2 linked regions of the Thermobifida alba genome follow. The protein of the gene in region 1 interacts with the protein of each later gene in a pairwise test. Links are inferred from orthologs where the notes say so. Each region holds a gene or a part of one and is shown on either strand. Other genes may lie near its edges. The genes, in order: rplL and dnaE.

Region 1 (10,274 bases):
TTCACCAACCCGATCCTGTCCGCCGAGGAGTTCGCCGAGTTCACCCGGCGGGCCGAGGCCCTCCTCGGCCCCGGCACGGCCCCGCCCGCCTACCCCGACGCGGACGGCCGGGTGAAGACCTCGGCGGCCTGGCTGATCGAGCACGCGGGCTTCCCCAAGGGGTACGGCAGCGGTCCGGCGCGCATCTCCACCAAGCACACCCTCGCCCTGACCAACCGGGGCGGCGCCACCACCGCCGACCTGCTGGCCCTGGCCCGTGAGGTGCGCGCGGGCGTGGCCCGGGCCTTCGGGATCACCCTGGTCAACGAACCCGTCATGGTGGGCGTCGCCCTCTGACCACGCTGCGGCCACCGGTACGCGCCGGCCGCGCCGGGGACACGGGCCCGCGCCCCCGCGGTGGGGCGCCCCGCCTCCCGGGCCGGACCGCCCGAATCCCGGCGGTCCCGGGGAGCCCGGCGCCCGCAACAAAAAAATGAGGCGCAGCGAACTTGTTTATTTGCTTCGGGGTCGCGCAGAAATAGCCATTCCAATGAATTGCCACCCCGTATTTCCTTCACTACGGTGGAAGCCGTCGAGGGGGAGTAGTCCTCAATCCGTGTGATCGACACGCTGGCCCGTGTCCAGAACGGGCCCGGTCGCACGAGCCACCGTTCACCAGGCGGACGAGACCTTCGACCCGGTGGAATTCTTCGGGTCGAAGAGCGGCGTCCGTCTTTCTTCTGCCCGAAAAAAGGAACGAAGGGCGGAAATTCGATGACCTTTCTCGGTGCTCTCGGGGTGAGTACCGGAGCCGTTTTCGTCGCCGAAATGGGAGACAAGACCCAGTTGGTGGCGATGTCGTTGGCCAGCCGCTACCGGGTGGGGACCGTCCTGCTCGGCATCGCCGTGGCCACCGTGGCCGTCCACGGCCTCAGCGTCCTGCTGGCCGAGATCCTGGGCGCGGCGCTGCCCGGGGACTGGATCTCGCTCGTCGCCGGACTGGCCTTCCTCGGATTCGGGGCCTGGACGCTGCGCGGCGACGAACTCACCGAGGCCGACGAGCGGCGCGCCGCGGTCCGCCGCGCGGGGCCGGTGTTCCTGACCGTGGCCACGGTCTTCTTCCTCGCCGAACTCGGCGACAAGACCATGCTCGCCACCGTCGCCGTCGGCGCGGACCACGCCGGGACCCCCCTGTCCTGGCTGGCGGTGTGGATCGGCTCCACCGCGGGCATGGTCGCGGCCGACGCCCTGGGGATCGCCCTGGGCATGCTGCTGGGGAAGAAGCTGCCCGAACGCGTCATCCGGATCGGTGCGGCCGCCCTGTTCTTCGTGGCCGGTCTCGTCATGGTCTGGCAGGGGCTCGGCGAACTGCTGGGGTGAGAAGCCTCCCGCGCCCGCGGACGGGCCCGTCGGCACCAGGGGTCAGACCACCGGTTCCGGGGCCGCCAGCCAGGCGTCCACCCCCGCCAGCAGCTCCTTCTTCCGGGTCTCGGGAGCCCCCGAGGCGCGGATGGACATCCGGGCCAGTTCGGCCAGTTCCGGATCGGAGAAGCCGAACACCTCGCGGGCGATCCGGTACTGCTCGGCCAGGCGGGGACCGAACAGCAGCGGGTCGTCGGCGCCCAGCGCGATCGGCACCCCCGCGTCGAACAGCCGGCGCAGCGGCACCTCGTGGAGGTCGTCGACCACCCCCAGGCCCACGTTGGAGGTCGGACACACCTCCAGGGTCACCCCCTGCGCGGCCAGCCGGTCCACCAGGGCGGGGTCCTCGACCGCGCGCACGCCGTGCCCGACGCGGTCGGCCGCCAGCAGGTCCAGGCACTCCCGGACGCTGCGCGGCCCGCTCAGCTCCCCGCCGTGCGGGGCGGACAGCAGGTCGGCGCGGCGCGCGATCCGGAACGCGCCCTCGAAGTCCAGGGCCCGCCCCCGCCGCTCGTCGTTGTTCAACCCGAACGACACGACGCCGCGCCCCGCGTACTGCACGGCCAGACGGGCCAGTGTCTTGGCGTCCAGCGGGTGCCTGGTCCGGTTGGCGGCCACCATCACGCCGATGCCCACCCCGGTGGCGGTCTCCGCCACCCGGGCGGCGTCCAGGATCAGTTCCAGCGTCGCGGTCAGACCACCGAAGCGCGACGCGTAGCCGCTGGGGTCCACCTGGATCTCCAGCCACCCCGTGCCGGCGTCACGCTCGTCCTCGGCGGTCTCCAGCAGCAGCCGGTACAGGTCCTCGGGGGTCTGCAGCACCGAACGGGCGATGTCGTAGAGCCGCTGGAACCGGAACCACCCCCGCTCGTCGGTGGCCCGCAGCCTCGGCGGCCACTCCTCGACCAGCGCGTGCGGCAGGTGCACCCCCCGCGCGGCGGCCAGCTCCACGAGCGTGGCGTGCCGCATCGAACCGGTGAAGTGCAGGTGCAGATGAGCTTTGGGAAGTCGGTCGATCGGACGTCTCATGACACAAGGGTGCCGCAAAGTGCTCCCCGACGCCGCCCGTTGGCCGGAAAGCCGTCCGGCGGGCGGCACGGGCGGTGCGGCCGGGCGCTCCGCGGTCTCCGGCCCCCGCGGAGCGCCCGGCGGAGGTCAGTTGGCCTCGCTCAGCAGCTTGGCGATGCGCCCCACGCCCTCGGCCAGGTCCGCGTCGCCCAGCGCGTAGGACAGCCGCAGGTAGCCCGGGGTGCCGAACGCCTCGCCCGGGACCACCGCCACCTCGGCGTGCTCCAGGATCAGCGCGGCCAGTTCCCCGGAGCTCTGCGGGCGCTGGCCGCGGATCTCCCTGCCGAGGAGCTCCTTGACCGACGGGTAGGCGTAGAACGCGCCCTGCGGCTCGGGGCACAGCACGCCCGGGATCTCGTTGAGCATCCGCACGATGGTCTGCCGGCGGCGGTCGAAGGCCCGCTTCATCTCCTCCACCGCCGACAGGTCGCCGGAGACGGCGGCCAGCGCCGCGGCCTGCGAGACGTTGGCCACGTTGGAGGTGGCGTGCGACTGGAGGTTGGCCGCGGCCTTGACCACGTCCGCGGGGCCGATGATCCAGCCGACCCGCCAGCCGGTCATGGCGTAGGTCTTGGCCACGCCGTTGACCACCACGGTGCGGTCGGCCAGTTCGGGGACTTCCACGGGCATCGAGGAGAACCGGGCGTCGCCGTAGACCAGGTGCTCGTAGATCTCGTCGGTGAGCACCCACAGGTCGTGCTCGGCGGCCCAGCGTCCGATCTCGCGGACCTGCTCGGGCGGGTACACCGCGCCGGTGGGGTTGGACGGCGAGACGAACACCAGCAGCTTGGTGCGCTCGGTGCGGGCCGCCTCCAACTGCTCGACGGTGGCCAGGTAGCCGGTGGACTCGTCGGTGACCACGTAGACCGGGACCCCGCCGGCGAGCTTGATCGACTCGGGGTAGGTGGTCCAGTACGGCGCGATCACGATGACCTCGTCGCCCGGGTCGAGCAGGGCGGCGAACGCCTCGTAGATCGCCTGCTTGCCGCCGTTGGTGACCAGGACCTGGTTCGGCTCCACCCGGTAGCCGGAGTCGCGCAGCGTCTTGGCCGCGATCGCCTCCTTGAGCTCGGGCAGTCCTCCGGCCGGGGTGTAGCGGTGGAAGCGGGGTTCGCGGCAGGCGGCCACCGCGGCCTCCACGATGTAGTCGGGTGTGGGGAAGTCGGGCTCCCCGGCCCCGAACCCGATGACGGGACGTCCGGCGGCCTTCATGGCCTTGGCCTTGGCGTCCACCGCCAGGGTCGCGGACTCGGAGATACCGCCGATGCGTGCGGAGATACGAGGTCGCTCAGTCATGGGTCCATCGTTCCATGAGCCCTGCGGGGGTTCCATGCGTCGGTCGACCGGTCGGAGGGGACGAAGGTCGCGGAGCGTGGCCCGCCGATACTCCGTGTTCACCAGTGACGATGCGATCCGGGTTGGATCCGGCCGCGGATTGGCATAGACTCTGGCAACCGATGGCCGGTTCGCAACGGATGACCGCGTACCGTCGTGGTCGTGCGGTTCGATCACCGGCTATCGTGTAACCAGGCACGGCCAAGGGCAGTGGCTCAATTGGTAGAGCACCGGTCTCCAAAACCGGCGGTTGGGGGTTCGAGTCCCTCCTGCCCTGCAAGCGAGACTCTGACAGCAGAGTGTCCCGATCCCTAAGGACCCGAGGTGACACAGACTGACACGGACGCCAAGCCCGAGGAGCGGAAGCGTCGTACCGGTCCGGTGACCTTCACCAAGCAGGTCGTCGCCGAACTCCGCAAGGTCCGTTGGCCAACCCAGCGCGAACTCGTCACCTACACCATCGTGGTCATCGTGTTCGTCCTGGTCATGATCGGCTACGTCTCCCTCGTGAACTTCGGCTTCGGTGAAGGCGTCACCTGGCTCTACGGCCTGGTGGGTCCCGCAGCCTGATTCGGCACACCCGAGGTCGGCACGGTCAGAAAGGTCTCATCGCCTCCGATGAGACCATAAGCTGACAGTGCTGGCCTCTTGTGTTTTCAGAAGCCAGCAGTGAGCGCTTATCCGACGAGAGAAAGAGCAGCCGTGTCCGAGTCCCCACTGACCTCTGACGACCTCCCCAACGAGGAGCGGGATCAGTCGTCGGCGGAAGAGACCGGTCCGCGTGCCGAGCAGGCGGAAGCTGCTGAGGCTGCCGACGAGGTCGAGGGCCAGGAGAGCGACGCCTCCGAGGACCAGGCTCCCGAGCTCGACCCGGTCGAGGAATTCAAAGCCGAACTCCGGTTGCTGCCCGGCGAGTGGTACGTCGTCCACACCTATGCGGGCTACGAGAACCGGGTGAAGGCCAACCTTGAGAGCCGCACGCAGTCCCTCAACATGGAGGAGTACATCTTCCAGGTCGAGGTGCCCACGCAGGAGGTCACGGAGGTCAAGAGCGGCAAGCGGCAGCAGGTCACCGAGAAGGTGCTGCCCGGCTATGTCCTGGTTCGCATGGACCTCACCGACGAGTCCTGGGCGGCCGTCCGCCACACGCCCGGCGTCACCGGCTTCGTGGGCCTGTCCAACCGCCCCGCCCCGCTGAGCCTCCAGGAGGTCGCGGAGCTGTTGGCGCCCGAGCCCGAGGTCGAGGAGGAGCAGGCCGGGAAGAAGGAGGCCGAGCCCCGCGGCGACGTCGAGTACGAGATCGGCGAGTCCGTCACCGTCATGGACGGCCCCTTCGCCACGCTGCCCGCCACGGTCAGCGAGATCAACCCCGACACCCAGAAGCTCAAGGTGCTGGTGTCGATCTTCGGCCGGGAGACCCCGGTGGAACTGGCGTTCAACCAGGTCTCCAAGATCTGAACGGCCTGACGGTCGCTTAGACTTGACGGGTCCGCCGTCGCGGACCCGTCCCGCCCCGTCCCACGGGGCCGGCGCGCGGCCGGCACGGTCCCGACGGTCGCGCACGCCCCCGCCGGCACGGGGGCGCTGCACCATCCCGGCTGTCCCCGTCACCGGGGCGGCCGTGTGCCCCGCCACACACGCGGGGCGCGGGGCCACGATCAATCGCGATTGAAGACAAGGACCCGAAATGCCTCCGAAGAAGAAGCTCGCGGCTCTGGTGAAGGTCCAGCTTCCCGCTGGCCAGGCCACCCCGGCGCCGCCCGTCGGTACCGCACTCGGTCCGCACGGCGTCAACATCATGGACTTCTGCAAGCAGTACAACGCTGCCACGGAGTCCCAGCGCGGCAACGTCATCCCCGTAGAGATCTCCATCTACGAGGACCGCACCTTCAGCTTCGTCACCAAGACGCCTCCGGCGCCCACGCTGATCCTCAAGGCCGCCGGCCTGGAGAAGGGCGCCTCCGACCCGAGCCGCAGCGTCGCCGGCTCCATCACCCGCGACCAGGTCCGCGAGATCGCGCAGACCAAGCTTCCCGACCTGAACACCGACAGCCTGGAAGCCGCCGAGAAGATCGTCGCCGGCACCGCCCGCTCCATGGGCATCGAGGTCAAGTAGTCGGGCACCGCCGTCCGGCGTTCCCTTCCCTTTTCCTTCCGTGGCAGGGTCAGGCGCTGGCCCACACCACAAACCTTTCACCAGGAGTACTCGTGAAGCGCAGCAAGGGCTACCGCAAGGCAGCCGAGCAGATCGACCGCACCCGGCTCTACACGCCGGCCGAGGCCATGAGGCTGGCCAAGGAGACCAGCAGCACCAAGTTCGACGCGACCGTCGAGGTCGCCATGCGTCTGGGCGTCGACCCGCGCAAGGCCGACCAGATGGTGCGCGGCACCGTCAACCTGCCGCACGGCACCGGTAAGACCGCCCGGGTCCTGGTCTTCGCCACCGGTGAGCGTGCCGAGCAGGCCCGGGCCGCGGGCGCCGACTACGTGGGCGACGACGACCTGGTCGAGCAGATCCAGCAGGGCTTCCTCGACTTCGACGCGGTCGTGGCCACCCCCGACCTGATGGGCAAGATCGGTCGGCTGGGCCGGGTGCTCGGTCCGCGCGGTCTCATGCCCAACCCGAAGACCGGCACGGTCACCATGGACGTGGCCAAGGCCGTCTCCGACATCAAGGGCGGCAAGATCGAGTTCCGCGTCGACCGTCACGGCAACCTCCACTTCATCGTCGGCAAGGTCTCCTTCGACGAGGACAAGCTGGTGGAGAACTACACCGCCGCCCTGGACGAGGTGCTGCGGCTCAAGCCGTCCGCCGCGAAGGGCCGCTACATCAAGAAGATCACCCTGACCACCACGATGGGCCCCGGCATCCCGGTGGACCCGAACGTCGTGCGCGCGGCCGCTCCCGCCGCCTGACGTCCAGACGCAGCACGCGCTCACGGGCGCTCCCCGGTCCCCCGGGGAGCGCCCGCCTGTTTCCGGAGGCGGTTCCCGTGCCCGGAACGGAGCCAGGAACGCTCGGAAAACGTCACTAGGGTGGGACAGAATCCTCCGAAATCGGCCGAAGAGCTGAGAACGACTGGAAAGACAGCAGATGTTGCGTGAGTTTGGCGTTGCCCTCGCCGCTGGAGCGGTGGCTTTGACGTTGACGGCCTGCGGCGGAGCGGAGGAGGCGCCGGAACCGGACACCCAGGAGGCCTCGACGGACTCCGCCGGTTCCGAGAGCATCTTCGACCGGATCCGGAACCTGGTGGAGGACACCCAGCAGGTGGACAGCTACCGGGCCAGGGTCACCGGGACCTCGGAGGGTGAGCCGCTGGACATGGAGATCGCCTACGTGTCCTCTCCCGAGCCCACCATGGAGATGGTGATGGACACCCCCGAGGGGGCGATGACCATCCTGGTCCGCGGCAGCGAGATGCTGATGGGCAGCGCAGAGGAGGGCTGGCTGCGCCTGGACGCGGGCGAGGAGGTCATTCCGCAGGGGAGCATGCAGGACCCCTTCGAGGAACTGGACCACCTGCTCGCCAGCGACGACGTCCAGGAGGAGGGGACCGAGGAGATCAACGGTGTCCCCACCACCAGGTACACCGGAACCTACAGTGTCGAGGAGGCCGGCCTCAGGGAGGTGCCCTTCACCCTGTGGGTGCGTGAGGACGGGCTGCCGCAGCGCTACCGGTTCACGGGCTTCGAGGGCGCGGAGATGACGATGGACTTCCTGGAGTTCAACTCCGAGGTCTCCGTCGAGTTCCCCTCCGATGACCAGATCCTGGACCTGTCGGACCTCGAAGCGCTCCAGGGCCTCGGAGAGCTAGCGGGCGCGGGGGCCTGACCCGGTGGCCGGGCCGGGCGGACGGTTCTCGTTCGACTCGGCCCCGGTTATCGCCTAGCATTGGCAACTGCCGAAGACCGCTGGTCGTCACCCGTCGGGTGACCTAAGGTCCCGTACATGTCGGGCGGCCCGCGCAGGTTGCTGTGAGCTTCTGGACCCGTGCCGTGTTCTGCCAGGCCCGAGGTCCTGGGCCCCGTGCGCTTGCGCCGGGGCTTTTTCTGTCGCAACCGCGCTGCCCGCCGCACGGGGACCTCGACCGGTGTTCACCGTTGGAAGGAGTCCCATGCCGAGGCCGGATAAGGCAGCGGCGGTCGCCGAACTCAAGGAGGAATTCCAGAGTTCGAGCGGTGCCGTGCTGACCGAATACCGCGGGCTCACTGTCGCGCAGCTCACCCAGCTGCGCCGCAGCCTCGGCCAGAACGCGCGTTTCCGCGTGGCGAAGAACACGCTGACCAAGATCGCGGCCAGGGAGGCCGGCGTGACGGACAGCGAGATCCTCGACCTGCTCAAGGGCCCCTCCGCCATCGCCTTCGTCAAGGGCGACGTGGTGGAGGCCGCCAAGGGGCTGCGTGACTTCGCCAAGGAGAACGCGCAGCTGGTGATCAAGGGCGGTGTCATCGACGGCAAGCCGATGACGCCCGAGGAGATCACCAAGCTGGCCGACCTTGAGTCCCGTGAGGTGCTCCTCTCGAAGCTCGCCGGTGCTTTCAAGGCCAAGCAGAGCCAGGCTGCCGCCGTGTTCCAGGCGCTGCCGTCCAAGGCTGTGCGCCTCGCCCAGGCGCTGGCGGACAAGCGAGCGGAGTCCCAGTAGAACCGCGGCCTTCCCGGAGACGGCGAAGGCCCCGCACAACCCGTCCGTGGTCGGCGCGGTACGCGTCGGCGTTGCAGGCTCGGTGTCGCGTCACAGGGCGCGGACGCCGGTAGAGAAAGAGAGATCGCAACCATGGCGAAGCTCAGCAACGAGGAGCTGCTCAGCGCGTTCGAGGAGATGACCCTCCTGGAGCTCTCCGAGTTCGTCAAGCTGTTCGAGGAGAAGTTCGACGTCACCGCCGCCGCCCCGGCCGCGGTCGTCGCCGCCGCTCCCGGCGGTGGCGGTGGCGAGGCCGCCGCCGAGGAGGAGAAGGACGAGTTCGACGTCATCCTCGAAGCCGCCGGCGACAAGAAGATCCAGGTCATCAAGGAGGTCCGGGGCCTCACCAGCCTGGGCCTGAAGGACGCCAAGGACCTGGTCGACGGCGCCCCCAAGCCGGTGCTGGAGGGCGTCAACAAGGAGACCGCGGAGAAGGCCAAGGCCGCCCTGGAGGGTGCCGGCGCCACCGTGACCCTGAAGTAGTCCGTCCGGACTGCACGAGGGCGGCTGTCCCCCGGGGGCGGCCGCCCTCCGCTTTCCCCGCCCCGGTGGAGCGGCGGGAGGCGGGAACGGGGCGCACAGGGGCGTCCGGTGCCGGGCTCGGCGGGGAAAGTGACCCGGAATTGAAAATTCCTTGGCAGAGGCGTGAACTTTTCTTCCTTCCCCGATGTTGGTTAGCTCACACCTGCCAGGCCCTGTGTATCCTCTCACTCTGCCGGAACTGGCCGGAATGCCCTCTCTGGGCTTGACGAATCGGCCTTCAGCAGCGATGCTGCGAGATGTCTTGGGCAATCTTGGGGCACACTGTTGGACAGCGGTGTAGTGTTCGGCTACACTGCCCTTTTGCGCTGCCCTTTGACGTTTCCTTGTGGAGAGTCCGTGTACACGGGCTGATCCTCGCCGACCAGCCCGGTCCGCACGGCCCTCGCAAACCGTAGACCCACCCCTGTCCGGTGGTTCTTCGGCTTTTGGAGCGTCCGGCGTGCGCGCGCATCAACCGCCACAAGCCTTCGGAAGGACCCCTGTTGGCAGCCTCGCGCATCGCCTCCGCTAACGCCCTTGGTCCGAACCGCGTTTCCTTCGCTCGCATCAAGGAACCACTTGAGGTCCCGAACCTCCTCGCCCTGCAGACCGAGTCCTTCGACTGGCTGCTCGGCAACGAGAAGTGGCGTGCCCGAGTCGAAGCGGCCCGTAACGCCGGCCGTAAGGACATTCCGGAGCAGTCCGGCCTGGAAGAGATCTTTGAGGAGATCAGTCCGATCGAGGACTTCTCGGGCACGATGTCGCTGTCGTTCCGCGACCATCGGTTCGAGCCGCCCAAGTACTCCGAAGAGGAGTGCAAGGACAAGGACATGACCTACTCCGCCCCGATGTTCGTCACGGCGGAGTTCATCAACAACGACACCGGTGAGATCAAGAGCCAGACGGTGTTCATGGGCGACTTCCCGCTCATGACCGCCAAGGGCACGTTCATCATCAACGGCACCGAGCGTGTCGTCGTCTCCCAGCTTGTCCGCTCTCCCGGCGTGTACTTCGACAGCCAGATCGACAAGTCCTCCGACAAGGACCTCTACGGGTGCAAGATCATCCCGTCGCGGGGCGCCTGGCTGGAGTTCGAGATCGACAAGCGCGACTTCGTCGGTGTCCGCATCGACCGCAAGCGCAAGCAGGGTGTCACCGTCCTGCTCAAGGCGCTGGGCTGGACCACCGACCAGATCCTGGAGCGCTTCGGCCAGTACGAGTCCATCCGCAACACGCTGGAGAAGGACCCCACCGCCGGGACCGACG
Region 2 (11,477 bases), 820 kb from region 1 along the record:
ATCAGCGGTGAACACGCCGTCCACGTCGGTGTAGATCTCGCACACGTCGGCGTTGAGCGCGGCGGCGAGCGCGACGGCCGTGGTGTCCGAACCTCCGCGCCCCAGGGTGGTGATGTCCTTGCTGTCCTGCGACACCCCCTGGAAGCCGGCGACGATGCAGATCGCGCCCTCGGCGAGCGCGTCCTTGATCCGGCCCGGGGTGACGTCGATGATCTTCGCGTTGCCGTGCAGGGACGTGGTGATGACACCCGCCTGCGAACCGGTGAAGGAACGGGCCTCGTAGCCCAGGTTCCCGATGGCCATCGCGACGAGCGCCATCGAGATCCGCTCCCCGGCGGTCAGCAGCATGTCCAGTTCCCGCCCCGGGGGAAGCGGACTCACCTGCTCCGCGAGGTCGAGAAGTTCGTCGGTGGTGTCGCCCATGGCGGAGACCACGACGACCACGTCGTATCCGGCCTTCTTCTGAGCGACGATCCGTTGGGCCACTCGCTTGACGGCCTCCGCGTCAGCCACGGACGATCCGCCGTACTTCTGCACGATCAAAGCCACGGTCGGCGCTCCTGAGGAATCGGGTTCACAATAATCGACCAGCCAGTCTAGTGATCGGGTTGTTCGCGGCTCCCAGCACTCCGACAGGGGCCAAGGCAGGGAGGTACCCGCGAAGGGGACAGGGATATCCACAAAGCCGCGGACAGCGACCACCCGGACACGGCTCTCGCCCGGCCGGGTGATCCGCCACGGCCGCTGGGGCGAGGGGGCTGAGGTCCGACTCTCAGAAGTCGAGGGCGCGGCGGCCCTCGAAGGCCCGACCCAGGGTGACCTCGTCAGCGTATTCGAGGTCGCCTCCCACGGGCAGGCCACTGGCGAGCCGGGTGACCTTCAGCCCCAAGGGTTTGAGCAGGCGTGCCAGGTAGGTGGCGGTCGCCTCTCCCTCCAGGTTCGGATCGGTGGCCAGGATCACCTCGGTGACCCGACCGTCCGAGAGGCGCGCCATCAGTTCTTTGACACGCAGGTCGTCGGGGCCGACACCCTCGATGGGGCTGATCGCACCGCCCAGCACGTGGTAGCGGCCGCGGAACTCCCGCGTCCGCTCGATGGCCACGACGTCCTTGGGCTCCTCGACGACGCAGACGACCGCGTCGTCGCGGCGCGGGTCGCGGCAGATCCGGCACTGGGTCTCCTCGGCGACGTTGCCGCACACGGAACAGAACCGGACCCGCTCCTTGACCGCGACAAGCGCGTTGACCAGGCGCTTGACGTCGGCGGTCTCCGCCGAGAGCAGGTGGAAGGCGATACGTTGCGCGCTTTTCGGACCGACGCCAGGCAGCCGCCCGAGTTCGTCGATCAGATTCTGAACCGCGCCTTCGTACATGTCCCGCCTACTCGTGGAGTGCTTGCTACCACCGTAGTGGAGTCACCCGACCGGTGGGGACCCCACCCTCGCCAGAACCGGTCGTCCCGCTCAGAAACCGGGAAGTCCCGGGATGCCGCCGCCCAGCCCCTGCGCGAGCGGTCCCATCTTCTGCTGCTGGATCTCCTCCACCATGCGCTCGGCGTCGCGGATGGCCGCGAGCACCAGGTCGGCGATGGTCTGCGCGGTGTCGGACACGTCGTCGGGGTCGACCGCCTTCGGGTCGATGGAGATGTCCTCGACCTGTCCGCGTCCGTTCATGGTGACACTGACCAGGCCGCCGCCGGAGGAACCCGTCACCCTGGTTTCGTCCAACTCCTGCTGGGCCGCCATGAGCTGCTGCTGCATCTGCTGCGCCTGCTGCAGGATCGCCTGCATGTCCATTCCGCCGCCGGGATTCACTGTTTCCCTCCTTGGTCCGGGGTTGTCCGTGCCTGCGAGCCTAGCCGTTCCACCGGTCCACAACTCCGCCTCCGACGGGCCCCGCCACGGGTTTACGGGCCGGTGGCGGGGATAGCCGAAACATCCGACCCGCGCAACGGTCACGGACGTCGACACACCCGAAAGGGCCTCGAAGCAGACGGGAAGCACCCATGACGACGTACGGTTCTCCCTCCTCCCACGAGCAGCTTCCCCCCGAAGCCCCGGCGGGCAAGGCGTGCACGGCACGGGAGGCCGGACTCGTCGAGGACGTGCGCTCCGGCCACTGCGCGCCATGGAGTATCCACCGGGACCGTCCGGTCCGGGCGGCCCCGGAGCCGGGACGCCGCGCCCGCTCCGTGACCGTGGTCCGGTCCGCCGTCCCGGAACGCGTGTCTTCCGGACAGCCCCGGACGGTGCTGCGCCACGGACAGGCCCACCACAGTTCCGACAGGGCGGCGGTCCGCCACGTCAGCGGAGAGCAGTACTTCCCCACCGGCCTGTTCGACAGACACGTGCCATCGGAGTGGCGGCCATGAACACGACGGAATTTCCACCGATCAGTGAGTATGCGATGCTGTCCGACTGCCGCACCGCCGCACTCGTCGCCCCGGACGGTGCGGTGGAGTGGCTGTGCGCGCCCCGCTTCGACAGCCCCAGCGTCTTCGCTCGGCTGCTGGACCGGCGCAGCGGCGGGGCCTGGGAGTTGACGGTGCCCGACGCCACCCCGGTCGAACGGGGCTATGTCGGAGAGACGCTGGTGCTCCGCACCCGCTGGCGGGCCCCGCAGGGGAGTGCGGTGGGCCACGACTTCCTGGCGGTCCTCCCCCGCGGCCCCGAGGGCGTCGTGTCCGCCGGAATCCTGGTCCGCCTGGTCCACTGTGAACAGGGCACGGTTCGGGTCCGCTCCCGGGTCCTGGCCCGTCCCGACTACGGTGCCCGCGACCCCCGCTGGGAGGCGCGGGACGGCGTACTCGTCGAGGACGGCAGCGGCATCCTGCTGTCCGGCCACGGCGGAGCCGTCCCCGGCCGGGAAGGGGGCGTCGTGACGGAGACCGTTCTGCACGCCGGCGAGTCGCTGGCGCTCGGCCTCGACTACACGGGGGACACGCTGCGCCGGGTCGACGCCGCGAGCGCGCACCACCTGCTCGACCGCTCGGTGCGGGCCTGGCGGACCTGGTCGTCCACCACCGACTACGACGGGGTGGCGGCCGACTGGGTGCGGCACAGCACCGTCGTCCTGCGGGGCCTCATGTTCGAGGAGAGCGGCGGCCTCGTCACGGCCCCCACCACATCGCTGCCGGAGCGGTGGGGAGGGCGGCGCAACTGGGACTACCGCTACGTGTGGAACCGCGACTCCGCCCTGGTGGTGCTCACGCTGCTGGGCATGGGCCACCACCAGGAAGCCGGCCGCTACCTGCGTTTCCTGCTGGACTACTGCATCAGAAAGGAGAGCCGGGTACCGCCGACGGCCCGGATCGACCAGGGCCCGGTCCCCGACGAGATCGTGCTGGAGCACCTGGGCGGCTACCGCGGCCTCCGCCCGGTGCGCATCCACAACAACGCCTACAGGCAGCACCAGCTCGACGTCTACGGGCACATCCTCGACGTGGCGTTCGACTACCACGAGGTCACCGGACGGCTCTGCGCGGCCGACCTCGACGAGCTGCGCACGGTGGTGGAGGCGGCACGCCGACTGTGGCGCCAGCCCGACTCCGGGATGTGGGAGGTCCGCAGCGGCCAACGGCACTGGACCGTCTCGAAACTGTACGCGTGGGTGTGCTTCGACCGCGCGGTCCGCCTCTTCGAACGGACCGGGGGCGTCTCCGCCGACACGTTGGACGCGTGGCGCGCCGAACGCGGCATGGTCCGCGCCGACCTGATGGCCAAGGGATACCACCCCGGTCTCGGCAGGTTCGTGCAGTCCTACGGCTCGGCCGACGTCGACGGGGCGCTGCTGCGCATCCCGCTGGCGGGGTTCCTCCCCGGCGACGACCCCCGGGTACTGGCCACCATCGACCGCATCGACACCGAGCTGGGCGAAGCCGGTTTCCTGGTGCACCGCTACGACCCCTCCGCGACCCGCGACGGCGTCGACGACGGCCCCGAGGAGGCGTTCCTGCTCAGCTCCTTCGAGATGGTGTCGGCGCTGGTGATGGCGGGCCGGGTGGAGGAGGCGCGGCGGCGTTTCGACGCCCTGTGCGCCCGCGCCGGACCCTTCCGGCTGTTCTCCGAGAAGATGGCCGCGGACGGGACCATGTTCGGCAACTACCCGCAGGTGTTCGTCCACCTGGCGCTGATCGAGGCGGCGACCAACCTGGACGAGGCGCTCCGCGGGGACTCCCTCCGTGCCAGGGCGCACCGCCGCGGCCGAGTGCGCGGACGACCGGGGGCGGAGACCGTCACGGCAGGCCCCGCGCCCCCCGGTCGACCAGGTCAGTAGGTGATCGCCTCGGGCCCCAGGATGCCCTTGATCTCACCGGAGAACTCGGGGCTGACCCGCACCGGGTAGTCGTCGACCGCGAAGATCCGCGACCGCAGCGGGTTGTCCACCCGGATCCGCACCGGCGTGTCGCCGCGGTGGCTGCGCAGCGCCTGCTTGAGGTCGTTGATCAGCTCCCTGGTGATCCGCTTCTCCGGGATCGTGAGCAGGACCGGGGGCTCCCCCTCGGAGACGTGGGAGATGTCCAGGATCGACATCTCCGACACGAAGATCGAATAGGTGCCCTCCCGGTCGTTGAGCCGCCCCTTGACGGTGACCGCGGTGTCCTCCACCAGGGCGTCCACGTACAGCGGGTAGGTCTTGGGGAAGAACAGCGCCTCGATCGAGGCGTCGAGGTCCTCGATCGTGGCGATCGCCCACTGGTTGCCCGCCTTGTTGATGCGCTTCTCCACCTTGGAGATCAGGCCCGCGATGCGTACCTCGTCGTTGTTGCGGCGCTCGCCGTTGACGACCTCCAGCAGGGAGGCGTCCCTGGACCGCGCCAGGATGCGTTCGGCGCCCGCCAGCGGGTGGCTGGACACGTACAGCCCCAGCATCTCCCGCTCGAACGCGAGTTTGGTCTTGCGGTCCCACTCCTCGCCGGTCCAGTTGATGGTGAGGCCGATCGGCGCGGCCCCCTCCTCCTCGTCGTCCCCGCCGAACAGGTCGAACTGACCGTTGGCCTCCTGCTTCTTGGAGGTGATGACGGCGTCGACCGCCGCCTCGTGGTGGCGGTACAGGTCCAGGCGCGAGTGGCCGAGCGAGTCGAACGCGCCCGCCTTGATCAGCGACTCGATGACGCGCTTGTTGCAGACGGCCAGTTCGATCTTGGACAGGAAGTCCACGAAGGAGGTGAACTTCCCCTTCTCCTCGCGGGTCTTGATGATGGACTCCACGACGTTGGCGCCCACGTTGCGGACCGCGCCCATGCCGAAGCGGACGTCGCTGCCGACCGGGGTGAACCGCAGGCCCGACTCGTTGACGTCGGGCGGCAGCACCCGGATGCCCATCTTGCGGCACTCGGCCAGGTAGACGGCCATCTTGTCCTTGTCGTCGCCCACCGAGGTGAGCAGCGCCGCCATGTAGGACGCGGGATGGTTGGCCTTGAGGTAGGCGGTCCAGTAGGAGACCACGCCGTAGGCGGCGGAGTGCGACTTGTTGAAGGCGTAGCCGGAGAACGGGAGCATGACGTCCCACAGCGTCTGGATGGCCTCCGCGGAGAAGCCGCGCTCCAGCATGCCCGAACGGAACGTCTCGTACTCCTTCTCCAGGACCTCCTTCTTCTTCTTGCCCATCGCGCGGCGCATCAGGTCCGCGCCGCCCAGCGTGTACCCGGCGAGCTGCTGGGCGATCGCCATGATCTGCTCCTGGTAGACGAGCAGGTGGTAGGTCTCGGAGAGGATCGGGTCCAGAGCCTCCTTCAGCTCCGGGTGGATCGGGGTGACCTCCTGGCGTCCGTTGGAGCGGTCGGCGTAGTCGTTGTGCGCGTTGGCGGCCATCGGACCGGGCCGGTACAGCGCGCTGACCGCGGAGATGTCGCTGAAGTACTTGGGCTGCATGCGCTTGAGCAGCGCGCGCATGGGACCGCCGTCGAACTGGAAGACGCCGAGGGTGTCGCCGCGGGACAGCAGTTCGTAGGTCTTCTTGTCGTCCAGCGGCAGGTTCGCCAGGTCGAGTTCCTTGCCCTCGTTGGCCTTCACGCTCTGCACCGCGTCGTCGATGATCGTCAGGTTGCGCAGGCCCAGGAAGTCCATCTTCAGCAGGCCCATCTCCTCGCACTGGGGGTACGGGAAGCCCGTGATGATGGCGCCGTCGGTGTCGCGCTTGTGCAGCGGGATGACGTCGAGCAGCGGCTCGGAGGAGAGGATGACGCCCGCGGCGTGCACACCGGTGCCCCGGGTCAGGCCCTCCAGACCGCTGGCGGTCTCGTAGACCTTGCGGACGTCCGGGTCGGACTCGATGAGCTGGCGCAGCTCGACCGCCTCGTGGTAGCGGGGGTGCGACTCGTCGAAGACCGCGGAGAGCGGGATCTCCTTGCCCATGACGGCGGGCGGGAACGCCTTGGTGATCTTGTCGCCGAGCGCGTAGGGGTAGCCGAGGATGCGGGTGGCGTCCTTGATGGCCGCCTTGGCCTTGATGGTGCCGAAGGTGAGGATCTGCGCGACCCGCTCCTCGCCGTAGCGTTCGGTGACGTAGCGGATCATGTCGCCGCGCTTACGCTCGTCGAAGTCCAGGTCGATGTCGGGCATCGACACGCGTTCGGGGTTGAGGAACCGCTCGAACAGCAGGCCGTAGGGCATCGGGTTGAGGTCGGTGATGCCGAGGATGTAGGCGATCATCGACCCGGCGGCGGAGCCCCGCCCCGGGCCCAGCGCGATCCCGGAGCGGCGCGCGTACTGGCAGATGTCGGCGACGACGAGGAAGTAGGCGGGGAACCCCATCTTCTCGATGACGTTCAGCTCGTACTCGATGCGTTCACGCGTCTCCCGGTCGGGCCCGTCGGGGAACCGGCTGGGGATGCAGCGCTCCACCTCCTTGCGCAGCCAGCTCGCCTGGGTCTCGCCCTCCGGCACCGGGAACTTGGGCATCAGGTCGCGGGGCTGGAACACCTCGTCGTAGGCGCCGTCCTCGACCTGCTCGGCGATCCACAGGGTGTTGCGGCAGCCCTCGGCCCACTCATCGAAGTGGTTGAGGTCGCGCATCTCGTCGGCGCTCTTGAGGTAGTAGCCGGTGCCGTTGAACCGGAAGCGGGTGGGGTCGTCGAGGTTCTTGCCGACGCCCACGGCCAGCAGCGCGTCGTGCGCGGCGGCCTGGTCCTCGGTGACGTAGTGGGAGTCGTTGGTGACCAGGGGGCGCAGGCCCAGTTTCCTGCCGACGGACAGCAGGCCGGAGCGGACCTCGCGTTCGATGTCGATGCCGTGGTCCATCAGCTCCAGGAACACCGAGTCGCGGCCGAAGATGTCCTGGAGCTTGCCCGCGTACTCGATGGCCTCGCGTTCCTGGCCGAGCCGCAGCCGGGTCTGCACGCCGCCGGAGGGGCATCCGGTGGTGACCATGATGCCCTCGCTGTACTGGGCCATCAGGTCCAGGTCCATGCGCGGTTTGGTGTAGTAGCCCTCGATGGAGGCCAGGGACGACAGCCGGAAGAGGTTGCGCAGCCCCTTGGCGTTCTTCGCCCACATGGTCATGTGCAGGTAGCGGCCGCCGCCGGAGACGTCCTTGCCGCCCTCGGCCGCGTCGTCGCCGGTCTTGCCCTGCCCCCAGAACACCCGCTGCTTGTGGAAGCGGGACTCGGGCGCCACGTACGCCTCGATCCCGATGATCGGCTTGACCCCGGTGCCCTTGGAGGTCTGCCAGAACTCGTAGGAGCCGAACATGTTGCCGTGGTCGGTCATCGCCACGGCGGGCATGCCCAGCCGGGCCGCCTCGGCGAACAGCGGCTTGAGCTTGGCAGCCCCGTCCAGCATCGAGTACTCGGTGTGGACGTGCAGGTGGACGAAGGGATCGTTCGTCACGGTGCGACTACTCCCAACGCGACTTGGAGAAGAGACGGGTGTGGCTCATGAGCCTACGACTCTCCCATGCCCCGTGGGACGCCATCCACAGGTGCGGAACGCGACGGACACGGCTTTTCCCCAGGACGCCGTCCACCGGGGCCCGTGGTGCCGGAACGTCCGACCCTGCGGCCGGAACCGGCAGAACCCCAACAAACCACCGGGGATTCTGCGAATCTGGTACGCGTCCACCCCACCACCCCCGGAAGGATGCCGATGGTCCTCAAGCGCCTCATGCGCGTCTTCGGCGTCGGCGGCCCCACCGTCGAGACCGTGTTCGACTCCACCGAGGTGGCCCCCGGCGGGACCCTCACCGGACGGGTCGAGGTCACCGGCGGGGACCACGACACCGAGATCGAGAAGATCACCCTCACCCTGGAGGCGGAGGTCGAGCACGAGTACGAGTACACGACCGAGGACTCCGAGGGCGAGGAGGTGGAGCACGAGGGCGAGTACACCGCCACCCGCTCCTGGGGCCGCCTCCTGGTCTGCGAGGCCTTCTCCCTGCCCGCCGGGGAGCACCGGGTCTTCGGGTTCGAGCTGCCCGTCCCGTTCGAGGCGCCCCTCACCGTCTCCGGCGGGACCCCGCTGAACGGGCCGAAGGTCGGCGTGCGCACCCGGCTGCACGTCGACCGGGCGTTCGACAAGAGGGACCTGGACCCGCTCGCCGTGCACGCGCTGCCGGTGCAGGAACGGATCCTCACCGCCCTCGACGAGTTGGGGTTCCAGCTCGTCGAATCCGACCTGGAGCCCGGAGAACTCATCGGCACCGACCAGACGCTCCCCTTCCACCAGGAGATCGAGTTCGGGGCCAGCCCCCGCTACGAGGCCGTCGGAGACCTGGAGGTCTCCTTCGTCACGGACGAGGAGGGCGCCCACGTCGTCTTCCAACTCGACGGCCTGGACGACCGCGGCCACACCTTCCGGGTCTCCCACGCCGAGGCCGAGACCACCGACTGGGCCGAGCGGCTCGCCTCCGAACTGGAGGCCGCGATGAACCGCTGACCGCGGGGCGGACTACTTGGTGTGGTCGATCTCCTCGATGAGGTGGCCGCCCAGTTCGCTCTCGATGAGCAGGGAACCGGTGAAGGCGCTCTCGTCCAGGTCGTTCTCCGCCGCGTCCTCGGGGGCGAGCGAGGAATCGCCGGCCGGTCCGGAGTCGGCCGCCTCGGCCGGTCCCGGCTGGGGCCGGGGGGCCGGCTCGGGAGGCGCGGGCGGCTCCGGGGCGGGCTGGACGCCCGCCGGTTCGGGGCGGGAGAAGGCCACCGGGACGTCGTCCCACCCGGTCTCCGCCGCCCCCCGGGACGCGGATCCCGGCGAGGGCGCGGAAGGCGGCGCTGGAGGGGCGTCCCGGTCCGGCTGGGGTGCGGGCGGTGCGGCGGGTTCCCGGACCGGCTGCGGCGGACGGGGCGCGGCGGCCTGCGGGGCGCGCGGCGCCGCACTGCCCGGGTTCCCCGTGGACGCCTCCACGGAGACCTCCAGACCGCACACCCGCTGCACCGCCTCGGCGATGTCCCGGGCCCGCCCGCCCGTGACGAAGCTGCGCATCAGGCCGTCGGTCTCGAAGAAGAGGGTGAGGGTGCGCCCGTTCAGCACGGTGGTGCGCACCCCGTCGCGGACGATGGCGTGCGCGGCCCGCTTCCGGTTGCTCGCCAGGTATTCCAGGATGTGCGGCCACCGGTCGTCGAACGACCCGCCCCCGGCCGGGACCTGGGGACGCTGCTGCGCGGCGGGCGCGGGCGTGCCCGGCTGTGCGGGGGAGCCCCAGTCGTCGGCCGGGGCCGGACGCGGCTGGGGCCGGGACGGGGCCGCGGGCGGCTGCTGCGGCCGTGCCTCGGGCGGCGGCGCGACCGGACGGTCCGGTGCGGCCGGGGCGGGCGGCGGGGCCGCGGACGGCGCGCCTCCCGCCGGGGCGGGCGCGACCGCAGCGGCCGCGGGGGCCGCCGCGGCACCGCCGCGCTCCAAGCGCTCCAGCCGGGCCGCCAGCGCCAGTTCGTCACCGGGGTCGACGGCGGGCAGCAGGATGCGCGAGCACATCAGTTCCAGCAGCAGCCGGGGCGCGGTGGTGCCGCGCATCTCGGTCAGCCCCTTGTTGAGGATCTCGGCGGCGCGGGTCAGCTGTGCCGCACCGAGCCGGCCCGCCTGCTCGCGCATCTGCTCCACCGCGTCGGGCGGCACGTTGATCAGACCCTTGTCCAACGCGTCGGGCACCGCGTTGAGCACCACCAGGTCGCGGACGCGCTCCAACAGGTCGGCGGCGAACCGGCGGGGGTCGTGGCCGCCCTCGACCACCCGGTCGATCAGGCCGAACACGGCGGCCCCGTCGCGCGCGCCGAGCGCGTCGACCATCTCCCCGAGGAGGCTGGAGTCGGTGTAGCCGAGCAGCTGCACCGCGCCCTCGCGGGTGATGCCGCGCTCGTCGGAGCCCGCGAGCAGCTGGTCGAGGATGGACAGCGAGTCACGCGCGGAGCCGCCGCCGGCGCGCACCACCAGCGGCAGCGCCGCCGGGTCGTAGGGCACGCCCTCCTCGGTGAGGATCTCCTCCATGAGTTCGCGCAGCGTGCTCGGCGGGATCAGCCGGAACGGGTAGTGGTGGGTGCGCGACCGGATCGTGCCGATGACCTTCTCGGGCTCGGTCGTGGCGAAGACGAACTTCAGGTGCGGCGGCGGCTCCTCGACGAGTTTCAGCAGCGCGTTGAAACCCTCGCGGGTCACCATGTGCGCCTCGTCGATGATGTAGACCTTGTACCGCGAGTTCACCGGCGCGAAGAACGCGCGTTCTCGCAGGTCACGCGCGTCGTCGACACCACCGTGGGAGGCGGCGTCGATCTCGATGACGTCGATGCTGCCGCCGCCGTCGGGGGCCAGCGCCACGCACGACTCGCACTCCCCGCACGGGTCGGGGGTGGGGCCCTGCACGCAGTTGAGCGAGCGGGCCAGGATGCGCGCGCTGGACGTCTTGCCGCAGCCGCGCGGACCGCTGAACAGGTAGGCGTGGTTGACCCGCCCGTTGCGCAGCGCCTGGCGCAGCGGCTCGGTGACGTGTTCCTGGCCGCGCACCTCGGCGAAGGTCGCGGGACGGTACTTGCGGTACAGGGCGATGCTCACGGCGCGCTCACTGCTCCCTCCGCGGACCGGCGCTGTGGGGTCACAGGCTCCTCGGTGGCGTCCACGCCATCCATTCAACCCCGTTCCGATGACAGTCAGGGGCTGCTCCGCGCGATCGGCGGCCCCAAACGCGAAAGGACCCCCCGCGCACCCGCCAGAGCCTACTTATCCTTGCTGCCTTCCGGCCCTGGGGAGGTTCGTAGGATGACGCCGCACGAGGGGTCTGTCCGAGAGTCTATAGGCCCCCGACGGGTTTCGCGAACCCGGACGTTCCGCAGCTCGGACCGGTACTTCCCCGGCCGGGACGGGGAACCGGTTCGGAGCACTGTCCGATTCCATGTAGAGTGTTCTGCGGAGGATTCGCCTAGTGGCCTAGGGCGCACGCTTGGAAAGCGTGTTGGGGGCAACCCCTCAAGGGTTCGAATCCCTTATCCTCCGCACCGCCTGACCAGGCAGCACGAGGCCCCGGAGCGCCCAGCGCCCCGGGGCCTCGTCGTGCTTC

Evidence for each region.
Region 2: the proteins of rplL (region 1) and dnaE interact in binary tests that used the Escherichia coli proteins (3 or more experiments, as listed by UniProt). The link is inferred for Thermobifida alba from one-to-one orthologs.

What each region holds. Positions count from the first base shown.
Region 1 is NZ_CP051627.1:3,107,755-3,118,028, reverse strand. What follows is about bases 7,413-10,274. They hold rplL (50S ribosomal protein L7/L12), read left to right. Parts: upstream 7,413-8,579; coding sequence 8,580-8,969; downstream 8,970-10,274. Other genes in these bases: rpoB (DNA-directed RNA polymerase subunit beta), read left to right, coding at 9,512-10,274; rplJ (50S ribosomal protein L10), read left to right, coding at 7,920-8,447; FOF52_RS13730 (SCO4651 family lipoprotein), read left to right, coding at 7,413-7,636. Also shown: FOF52_RS13775 (UDP-N-acetylmuramate dehydrogenase), read left to right, coding at 1-336; FOF52_RS13770 (TMEM165/GDT1 family protein), read left to right, coding at 754-1,359; FOF52_RS13765 (adenosine deaminase), read right to left, coding at 1,402-2,430; FOF52_RS13760 (pyridoxal phosphate-dependent aminotransferase), read right to left, coding at 2,557-3,765; preprotein translocase subunit SecE, read left to right, coding at 4,129-4,374; transcription termination/antitermination protein NusG, read left to right, coding at 4,507-5,262; rplK (50S ribosomal protein L11), read left to right, coding at 5,492-5,920; rplA (50S ribosomal protein L1), read left to right, coding at 6,013-6,720; more of FOF52_RS13730, read left to right, coding at 6,899-7,412. UniProt on the Escherichia coli protein: The binding site for several of the GTPase factors involved in protein synthesis (IF-2, EF-Tu, EF-G and RF3). Is thus essential for accurate translation.
Region 2 is NZ_CP051627.1:3,927,128-3,938,604, forward strand. Bases 4,068-8,132 are described here. They hold dnaE (DNA polymerase III subunit alpha), read right to left. Parts: upstream 7,829-8,132; coding sequence 4,268-7,828; downstream 4,068-4,267. Other genes in these bases: FOF52_RS17475 (glycoside hydrolase family 15 protein), read left to right, coding at 4,068-4,274; FOF52_RS17485 (sporulation protein), read left to right, coding at 8,084-8,132. Outside these bases: FOF52_RS17455 (aspartate kinase), read right to left, coding at 1-549; recombination mediator RecR, read right to left, coding at 773-1,372; FOF52_RS17465 (YbaB/EbfC family nucleoid-associated protein), read right to left, coding at 1,463-1,795; FOF52_RS17470 (hypothetical protein), read left to right, coding at 2,005-2,370; more of FOF52_RS17475, read left to right, coding at 2,367-4,067; more of FOF52_RS17485, read left to right, coding at 8,133-8,872; FOF52_RS17490 (DNA polymerase III subunit gamma and tau), read right to left, coding at 8,885-10,975. UniProt on the Escherichia coli protein: DNA polymerase III is a complex, multichain enzyme responsible for most of the replicative synthesis in bacteria. This DNA polymerase also exhibits 3' to 5' exonuclease activity. The alpha chain is the DNA polymerase catalytic subunit.